2 linked regions of the Aliamphritea ceti genome follow. The protein of the gene in region 1 interacts with the protein of each later gene in a pairwise test. Links are inferred from orthologs where the notes say so. Each region holds a gene or a part of one and is shown on either strand. Other genes may lie near its edges.

Region 1 (5,338 bases):
CGGCCTGAATTTTTGGCAAAGCATCATAGGTAGGAATCCTTCCTAACCCATGGCCCCCTTCAACAAAAGCCGTGCGGGCGGCGGCGTTATTTGTAGAGATATCGCCTTCAGGTCTGATACTGAACGAGCGCTCTCCTTTGCGTAGTTCCAGCGTGCCTGATGAGAGTTGATAAATAATCCAGTTATGCCGGCTAAGTTCTTCGGGCGACTGGGGGCGACCGTGACTTTTAAAGTACTCAGGTGAACCACAAATATGTGTCTGTAGCACAGCAAGATGCATAGCCTGTAGCGAAGAATCAGCCAACGGCGCACCACGGATCGCCAGATCGATCCCCTCCTCCAGAATATTCACAACCTGATCTGCCAGCACCACATCCAGCTCAATACGGGGATACTGACGCTTGAAAACGTTCAACGCCGGCACGATGATCTGTAGCCCCATATTCACCGGACAGGTAATCTTCAACAGACCTTCCGGTACATGCTTGAAGTTTTCCATTTGCTGCTGAGCTGAGTCAGCCTGCTCAGTAATGGTTTTACAGTACGTATAATAAGCACGCCCTTCGTCAGTCAACGATAAAGACCTTGTCGAGCGGTTCAGCAGCTGCACTCCCAACTGTTGTTCCAGCTTCTTAATGTGATAACTCACTACGCCACGGGAAAGCCCCATATGTCGGGCAGCAGCGCTAAAACTGCCGCGCCCGGCAACGTGCGCAAATACAACCATGCTTTTAAGTTGTTCAAAGGAAAGATTCATCAGGGCAGCTCTTTGCATCTTCTTTGTATCAATTATTAAAACAAAGTTACCAAGTTTATCGCCATTATGTAATCAGACTGATTAATTCATACTGTTGTTATTCCACTAAATACTTCAATAAATACTTTCAGTATCTCAATCAAGGACGCTAACCATGCCACAGTCAAAAATTCTTATGGTTCTGACCTCTCACTCAGAACTGGGCAACACTGGTGAAAAAACCGGCTTCTGGGTTGAAGAATTTGCCGCACCTTACTACGTGTTTCTTGATGCCGGTGCCGAGATTACTCTGGCATCCCCAACTGGCGGCCAACCTCCGGTTGATCCAAAAAGCGAACTACCTGACTTTCAAACCGACGCAACACGACGCTTCGATGCAGATGCAAGCAGCCAGGCGAAACTAGCAGCAACACAGAAACTCAGCGACATAAATGCTACAGATTACGATGCGGTGTTTTACCCGGGTGGCCATGGCCCGTTATGGGATTTAACGGAAGATAAAGATTCAATCGCTTTGATTGAAGCACTGATCGCCAGTAATAAACCGGTATCAGCAGTGTGTCACGCCGGTGCGGTATTACTGCATGCTAAAGACGCTAGTGGCGTAGCGCTTGTTAAAGAACGAGCAGTAACAGGGTTTAGTAATTCAGAAGAAGCTGCCGTTCAGTTAACCGACATAGTTCCTTTTCTGTTAGAAGATGCACTCCAGGCAGCCGGAGCGGAATACCAGAAAGCAGAAGACTGGCATGCTTTTGCTGTGCAGGACGGCTTGATTATTACCGGACAGAATCCGGCCAGCTCAGCCCTTGTTGCTGAAAAGCTGTTGGCTCATCTGGATTGATAAGTCCGGAATAACAGACCGGCACTACTGTGCTTTTGATACGTATCAATACGCATCTGACACAACATGCCGATCAGGATAAGTAACGATACTAACGGATATTCCTGATACCCCTTTTGCCTGACCCTCACAATCAAAACTGTCGATCTCATCCCCCCGATATCGACCTGTGAGCTGGTCAGGCACTCTGTTCTGTCGCAGCCAAATAAATGCCTGTCTCGAACAGTCTGATAAATATATCTGGCTAATCAGCATAAGCTGTCTTTATACGGACGCTGCTTTACGTTGCCGGCCACCGGCCGACTTAACAGCACTCTTTCCAGATGCTTTAGAGCTGCGACCAGTAGCTTTCGCTGCAGTCTTACTTCCTGTTTTAGCTGCTGATTTACCTGCCGCAGTTTTACGCCGCCGGCCATAGGTTTTTTTCCGGGCTGGTGAAGCAGCTTTTAGTGAAGCCGGGATTTGTACGCTCTCTGAGCCCGCAACCAGTTCCTGCAAACTCACCAGCAAAGGCTGCATAAAAGCATCGTAACTACTCTGTTTATGACTAATGTCATTCAGCGTAGCCTCCCAGCGCGCGGTCATATCTGGTGTCGTAGCTGAATCAGGTAAACAGCTGATTAGCGCTTTACCCACCTCAGTAGCCCGCACAGCTTTGCCTTCACGATATAAAAAACCACGGGTAAACAGCAACTCAATGATCCCCGCCCGGGTTGCTTCTGTGCCTAAACCGTCGGTATCTTTCAGAATTTTGCGAATATCCGGATCCTGTACATAGCGGGCAATACCTGTCATTGCCGCTAACAGGGTTGCATCAGTAAAGTATTTGGGAGGTTGGGTATGCTTTTCTTCAACTTCACCACGCAGGCAATCAACGACCTGGCCTTGCTTCAGCTCAGGTAACTGCTGATCTTTACTGGCATCTTTATTGAGTAAATTCTTCCAGCCCAGATCCAGAGTCCGGTGTGCATTACAGGCAAACAACCCACCCGCAACTGTCACTTCCGCCTTCGTTTCAAAGTAGCTGTACTTCGGCAAAAACTGATACAGATAAAAAGTAGCAACCAGCGTATATATTTTCTTCTCTGTTTCCCCCAGAGATGCCGGCATTTTTCGGCTAGTCGGAATAATTGCGTGATGCGCGTCCACCTTGCTGTCATTCCAGGCGGCACTGCGTCGACTCAGATCCAATAAGCCTGAAACTTTCTCAAAATCAGGACAGTTGCTCATCACAACAGGCATTACATCTTTTGCCAATGCATGATGTTCACGGGGTAAATAGCGGCTATCTGAACGTGGATAGGTAATTAGCTTATGGCGTTCATACAAACTCTGACAGGTATCCAGCACGGCCTTGGCATTCATACCAAACCGCTTGGCAGCTTCTATCTGCAGTGCCGATAAATTAAACGGCAAAGGCGCTGCCTGCTGCTTTTTCTTCTGTTCCAGCTTAGTGACTGTACCTGGCTGGCCAGTGATCCTTGAGGCCACATTTTCTGCCAGCGGCCGGGATAACACCCTGCCCTCTTCGTCCTGATAGGGTGCACAGTTCTCACTGGGCTTCCAGCGCGCCTGAAAGGCTTCTTTCAGAGAAGTCTGTAAGTGTGCCACCACCTCATAAAAAGGCTTGGACACAAACTCTTCAATGCTCAGATCCCGTCTGACAACTAACCCTAATAAAGGCGTTTGCACCCGCCCTACAGACAACACTCCGCTATAGCCTGCCTGCTGACCTCGCAAAGTATAAGCGCGGGTCATATTCATACCGTACAGCCAGTCAGCCCTTGAACGGGCCAGTGCCGAGATCGACAGCGGAATAAATTCCTGGTTTGAACGCAACTGCTTTAAAGCCCGGCGCACAGCACTGCCATTAAGATCGCTAATCAGACAGCGTTGAGTAGCTGCTTTTTTAGCAGCGCTGACCCCCAGATAATTAATCACTTCATCGACAAGCAGCTGCCCTTCACGGTCAGGATCGCCCACATGAACTAATTGATCAGCCTGCTTTACTAGTTTACGTAACACACTTAACTGGCTGCGGGTTTTACTGCGTGGTTGTAATTGCCACTGCTGAGGTATTATTGGTAGATGCTCAAAGCGCCACTGCTTAAACTGTGGGTCATACTGATCCGGCTCTGCCTGCTCCAGTAAATGCCCTAAGCACCAACTGACCACATCACCATTTCCTACCCGGATAAAGCCCTGATCTTTACTCTGTGGTTTTGGCAGCACATCTGCCAGTGCCCGGGCCAGACTGGGTTTTTCAGCAATGTATAAAATCATAAGGTGCTCAAACAGATAAATTACTGGCTAAATATACAGTCTATACTTCTTTGCCGGCAAGCCCTGTGAATCACAAACACAAAAAAAGCAGCCATTGGCTGCTTTCTTAATGTGTATCTGCAAAGTTTACTTCACATAATTTTGCTCAAGATACTGAATAATCTCGCCAGATTCATACATCCAACGCACACCATCCTGCTCTTCAATACGCAAACAAGGCACTTTTAATTTACCGCCATCTTTTTCGAGCTCAGCTTTAAAGTCCTGGTTACGTTTAGCATCACGCACTTCAACATTCAGATTGAAGCGGCGCATCGCCCGGCGCACCTTCACGCAAAATGGGCAAGCTTCATACTGATATAAAGATAAATTGGCAGTCTGCTTATCCAGCTGAGCTTGTTGCTCAGGGCTGCGCTGCATTTTTGTCGGCGGAGTAAGCGCATTCAACAGCAGAATAATACGACCAAGAATCCAGCGAATAATAAACACTACTATCTTCCTCAAAGAACAAAAACGGTGCGCGATTCTAGCACAGATCAATCACCGGTGACGATGCCAAATATAGAGCACTGTGACAGGGCCAAATACGTGCACGATCAAGCTGAAATAAAACTGAAAATAATAAACAAATGTTCGAACTTTTCTCAGACAGGGCAGTCACAGGCTAAGCTGTACAGGGATGGAACATGATTTCTAGCTAATTTATCCGGGCTTCTGCGCCCCGCTTTACCAGTGGTAACCCCTCTGAATTGCCAGCAGATGCCTGATCAAACAAAGACAAACTTGCAGCCCTGATACGCAGCAAGAGAAAATTTTGAGTTACGGTGCCACCATGCGTTTATTAATTGCTTCCTGCTTGACCTTCATTTCCCTTTTCAGCCTCAATACCCAGGCAGCGTACATAAGTGATGATGTCTTCACTTATTACCACGGTGGCCCCAGTGACCAGTTCAGGATTACCGGCCGTATTCGCAGCGGCACCAGTATTACAATACTTAGCCGAAACAAAGATAGCGGATACGTACGGATCAAAACCGCTTCCGGCCGTACCGGCTGGCTACCAGGTGCAAACGTAAGCGAAGGTACCAGCATGTCTGTACGCTTCCCGCAACTGGAAGAAAAGCTGGGGAAAAGCAATGCTATGATTACTCAGCAAAATGGCGCTATTCAGTCACTCAAACAACAAACCGTTGGCTTGCAACAGCAAAACAAAGAATACGCCGACACTATTGCTAAGCTGGAACTGGAAATATCCAGCCTGAACCGCTCAATCAACAGCATGGATGACTCTAATCTGATGCGCTGGTTTACTTACGGCGGGCTAGTTGCTTTTGGTGGCCTGATTCTGGGTCTGATTATTCCAATGTTCCCACGCCGCAAAAAACGCCCAGACGTCTGGTAAGCGCTACATCAGAATTTCTTTAAAAGACAGACAAAAAAAACCGCCGTTATTCGGC
Region 2 (4,041 bases), 2.6 Mb from region 1 along the record:
CAACTGAAAGAAAACCTGCTCTCGGCGAAAAAAGACCGGCTACAGGGGCTTGTTACAACTGCGCACGCCATTCTGGGTGACTACCACCAACGCAGCCAAAACAATGAAATGAGTGAAACCGAAGCCCGACAAGCCGCCAGCCGGGTTATCAGTCAGTTACGCTATGATAAGAACCAATACTTTTGGATAAATGATCTACAGCCACAAATAATCATGCATCCGATCAAACCTTCGTTAAACGGCAAAGATGCTTCCGCTATTAAAGACAAACAGGGAAAGTTACTCTTTATGGCCTTTGTTGATGTCGTCAATAATAACGGCGAAGGCTTTGTCGATTACTTCTGGGCAGCCCCTAATGGCAGCGAAGAACAGCTACCTAAACTCTCCTACGTTAAAGGCTTTAAAGCTTGGAACTGGATGGTCGGCAGCGGTATTTATGTCAACGACATAGACGAACAGTTCACAACCATTCTCACGCAGAGACTAATATTTCTGGGCATTACTCTGGTTGTATTTATTGTACTTTGCCTGTTAATCAGCCGCAGTATTATCAGGCCACTTCATCAAACAACAGAAGCTATGAAAGACATTTCACAGGGAGAAGGCAACCTTACCGTTCGCTTGCCCGTTAACACCTCTGATGAACTGGGCATATTAGCTGCGACATTTAACACCTTTGTTGAACGGATACACCAAACTGTCATTCAGGTCCGAACTTATGGTGATGAACTGGTCACCGCATCCGATTCTCTGGCAAATATTACAGACCAAACGAACTCCAGTATTGCGACACATCAGGAAGAAACACACAAAATAGTTGAAGCAGTCAGAGAGATGAACCACACAGTTCAGGAAGTTGCCGGCAATGCATCCGAAGCAGCTAACTCAGTCTCAGCTGTACGCAACCAGGCAATGGAAGGCCAGTCCGTTGTTAAAGCCAGCATCAGCGCCACCCACAACCTTGCACAATCAGTAGATCAGGCAGTTACCAGCATTCAGACGCTTGAAACAGATGTTGAGAACATTGGAGGCATACTCGATGTAATTCGCTCAATTGCAGATCAAACTAACTTGCTTGCCCTGAACGCGGCCATTGAAGCAGCACGCGCCGGTGAGCAAGGCAGGGGATTTGCAGTCGTTGCAGATGAAGTCCGCGTACTGGCGCAACGGACTCAGGAATCAACAGAAGAAATACAAAGCATGATAGAGCAACTACAAAACGGTGCTCACAATACAGTAACAGTAATTCAGACAGGTAGAAGCCAGGCAGAAGTTAGCGTGCAGCAGTCTGAACAAGCTGGCGCAACGCTCAATTCAATTACACAGGACATTCTCAGTGTCGCTGATATGAATACGCAAATCGCCAGTGCAACAGAGCAGCAAAGTTCAACTGTAAATATGATCAGCCACAACGTAAACAACATGCATCATGCATTTGGCCAAACAACAGAAAGCTCACAGCAGGTAACCCAGTCAAGCGAACAACTTAATCAGTTAGCGAATAACATTCACAAACTACTGGGGCAATTCAAAATTTAATCCATATAAAATGCACTGCCAGCCGGCAACTGGCAGCTGCTTGTTTATAATTTACAGGCACCGCCCAGACAGTCATCAAAGTCCATATTTTCAAGTTCATCACGTTCAATCTTAGCTTGTTGAAAGTGCTCATATAGCGCTAACTCTTCAGCGCTGCCAGCATCTTTCTTAATACCGGCTTTTGCAAATACACCCAGCAATGTATTTAATTCCTGCAAATTAAAGTCATTCATTTAAGTATTCCCTTATCAATTACAGTTTTAATTAGCCTAGCGGTAACAGATGATCAATCATTAGCTGCACATTCCGCTGCCCCCTAAATTCATTCACATCCAGGCGATACACAGCACGTACTTTCTGGATAGTCTGATCTGGCCACAACTTAGTATCAGCATTAAAATGAATACCGTCCACAGCAACACCACTTTCAGGGTCCATCAACACAACTTTCAAATGCCGCTGCCCAACTATACGTTGTTGCAGCAATGAAAATTCACCATCAAATAAAGGCTCAGGAAAGTGCTGTCCCCATGGACCACCTTCCCTCAAGAGTTCTGCAACCTGTAAAGTAAATTCCTGCCCACTAAGAGATCCGTCAGTCAGTACCGAATGTTGCAACTGTTCAGCAGACATCTGTCGCCGTACTTCAGCATCAAACGCCTCCTGAAAAGCATCCAACTGATCAGCCACTATCGTCATACCGGCAGCCATTGCATGGCCACCAAACTTCTTCAGTAAATGCGGATGTTTAGCAGCAACAGCATCAAGGCCATCACGAATATGAAAACCCGCGACCGACCTTGCAGATCCTTTTAACTCACCATCATCTCCGGCAGCAAATGCAACTACCGGGCGATTCAGTTTCTCCTTAATGCGAGACGCTAGAATACCGATAACTCCCTGATGCCAGTCTTCCTGAAACAAACACACGCCAAAGGGTAGTTCAGCATCGTCCAGCTCCAGGCTATCCAGTAATAGTAAAGCCTGCTGCTGCATTTCCTGCTCGATACCACGGCGTTCCTGGTTCAGTTCATCCAGCTGTACTGCCAGTGTACGCGCTCTTTCAGGATCGTTACTCAACAGGCATTCAATACCAACGGACATATCATCCAGCCGGCCAGCAGCATTCAGGCGAGGTGCTAACGCAAAGCCTAAATCTGAAGCAACCAGATTATGTCGTGTCCGGCCGCTAACATCTAATAACGCCAAAATTCCAGGACGCGCCTGACCAGCACGAATACGTTGCAGCCCCTGATGAACTAAAATCCGGTTATTTTCTTCCAGAGGTACGACATCCGCTACCGTACCTAAAGCAACCAGATCCAGCAGGCTACCAAGATTAGGCATAGCAATGTTTTGCTCAGCAAACCAACCCTGCTGCTGAAGTAAACGCCTTAACGCGGCCATCACATAAAAAATAACACCCACACCGCAAGTAGATTTTTCAGAGAAATGACAGTCAGGTTGATTAGGGTTCACTATTGCACAGGCATCCGGAAGCACGTCACCTGGTAAATGATGGTCCGTTATGACCACGTCGATACCGGCAAGATTGGCAGCGGCGACACCTGAAACACTGGAAATACCATTATCGACGGTGACAATCAGATCAGGCTGCCTTTGAGCTGCAACAGCAACAATCTCGGGGCTCAGGCCGTAGCCATACTCGAACCGGTTAGGAACAAGATAATCAACCCGCTGCGCACCCATCATGCCTAAGGCAAGCATTCCCAAAACAGTACTGGTCGCACCATCGCAGTCAAAATCACCAACTATCAAAATGCTTTGCTGCTGTCTGATTGCATCAGCCAGACGCTCACTTGCAGCATCTAAGCCACAAATATCCTGGCCATTCTGCAATTGATTCAGCTGCCGGCCTAAGCGTTCAACATCATACAATCCCCGGCTCGAATAAACTCTCGCCAGTAAGGGATGAACCTGATTAAACACCGGAACATCTGCCGTATGTTCACGGCGACGAATCAATAATTCTGACATTACACTTAAATACTCAGCTCTTGCGGCTGTTCAGTCACAGCCCGCTCAACAGGAAACCAATTATCCGTTTTACCTGTAGCGAAATATACCCCCAGACCAATCCACTCACGCACAGCGGTACCAAAATCACTTAAATTGCCTGCCAGATCAAACCTGAAATTATCCAACGCAAAAGGCTTTGAATAATAATCAACCGGATAGGGAATTACCTTCCAGCCCTGCTGACGATAAATACCGACTGAACGCGGCATATGAAAGGCTGAGGTTACTAACAACCAGCCATCTCCCTGATCAATACTGACAGCCTCAGGTAACACCTGCCCTGAAAACAAAGCATTTTCATAAGTGTTACGTGACTGGCGCTCATAAATTATATTTTCAGCCAAACTGAACTCATCCAACCATGCTTTTACTGTATCAGCGCCACGAAACTCAGGCTTCAATACAGACCCTGATCCGCCAGTAAAAATAATCGGTTTATCTGGAAAGCGCTTTAACATCATC

The links.
Region 2: the proteins of OCU49_RS14790 (region 1) and recJ interact in binary tests that used the Escherichia coli proteins (3 or more experiments, as listed by UniProt). The link is inferred for Aliamphritea ceti from one-to-one orthologs.

What each region holds. Positions count from the first base shown.
Region 1 is NZ_AP025282.1:3,228,015-3,233,352, forward strand. What follows is about bases 1,373-4,369. They hold OCU49_RS14790 (DNA topoisomerase III), read right to left. Parts: upstream 3,882-4,369; coding sequence 1,863-3,881; downstream 1,373-1,862. Other genes in these bases: OCU49_RS14785 (type 1 glutamine amidotransferase domain-containing protein), read left to right, coding at 1,373-1,598; OCU49_RS14795 (glutathione S-transferase N-terminal domain-containing protein), read right to left, coding at 4,008-4,369. Outside these bases: OCU49_RS14780 (LysR family transcriptional regulator), read right to left, coding at 1-757; more of OCU49_RS14785, read left to right, coding at 912-1,372; more of OCU49_RS14795, read right to left, coding at 4,370-4,370; OCU49_RS14800 (TIGR04211 family SH3 domain-containing protein), read left to right, coding at 4,714-5,283; OCU49_RS14805 (Crp/Fnr family transcriptional regulator), read right to left, coding at 5,330-5,338.
Region 2 is NZ_AP025282.1:641,568-645,608, reverse strand. What follows is about bases 1,171-4,041. They hold recJ (single-stranded-DNA-specific exonuclease RecJ), read right to left. Parts: upstream 3,538-4,041; coding sequence 1,804-3,537; downstream 1,171-1,803. Other genes in these bases: OCU49_RS02905 (YdcF family protein), read right to left, coding at 3,543-4,041; OCU49_RS02915 (hypothetical protein), read right to left, coding at 1,584-1,772; OCU49_RS02920 (methyl-accepting chemotaxis protein), read left to right, coding at 1,171-1,539. Also shown: more of OCU49_RS02920, read left to right, coding at 1-1,170. UniProt on the Escherichia coli protein: Single-stranded-DNA-specific exonuclease.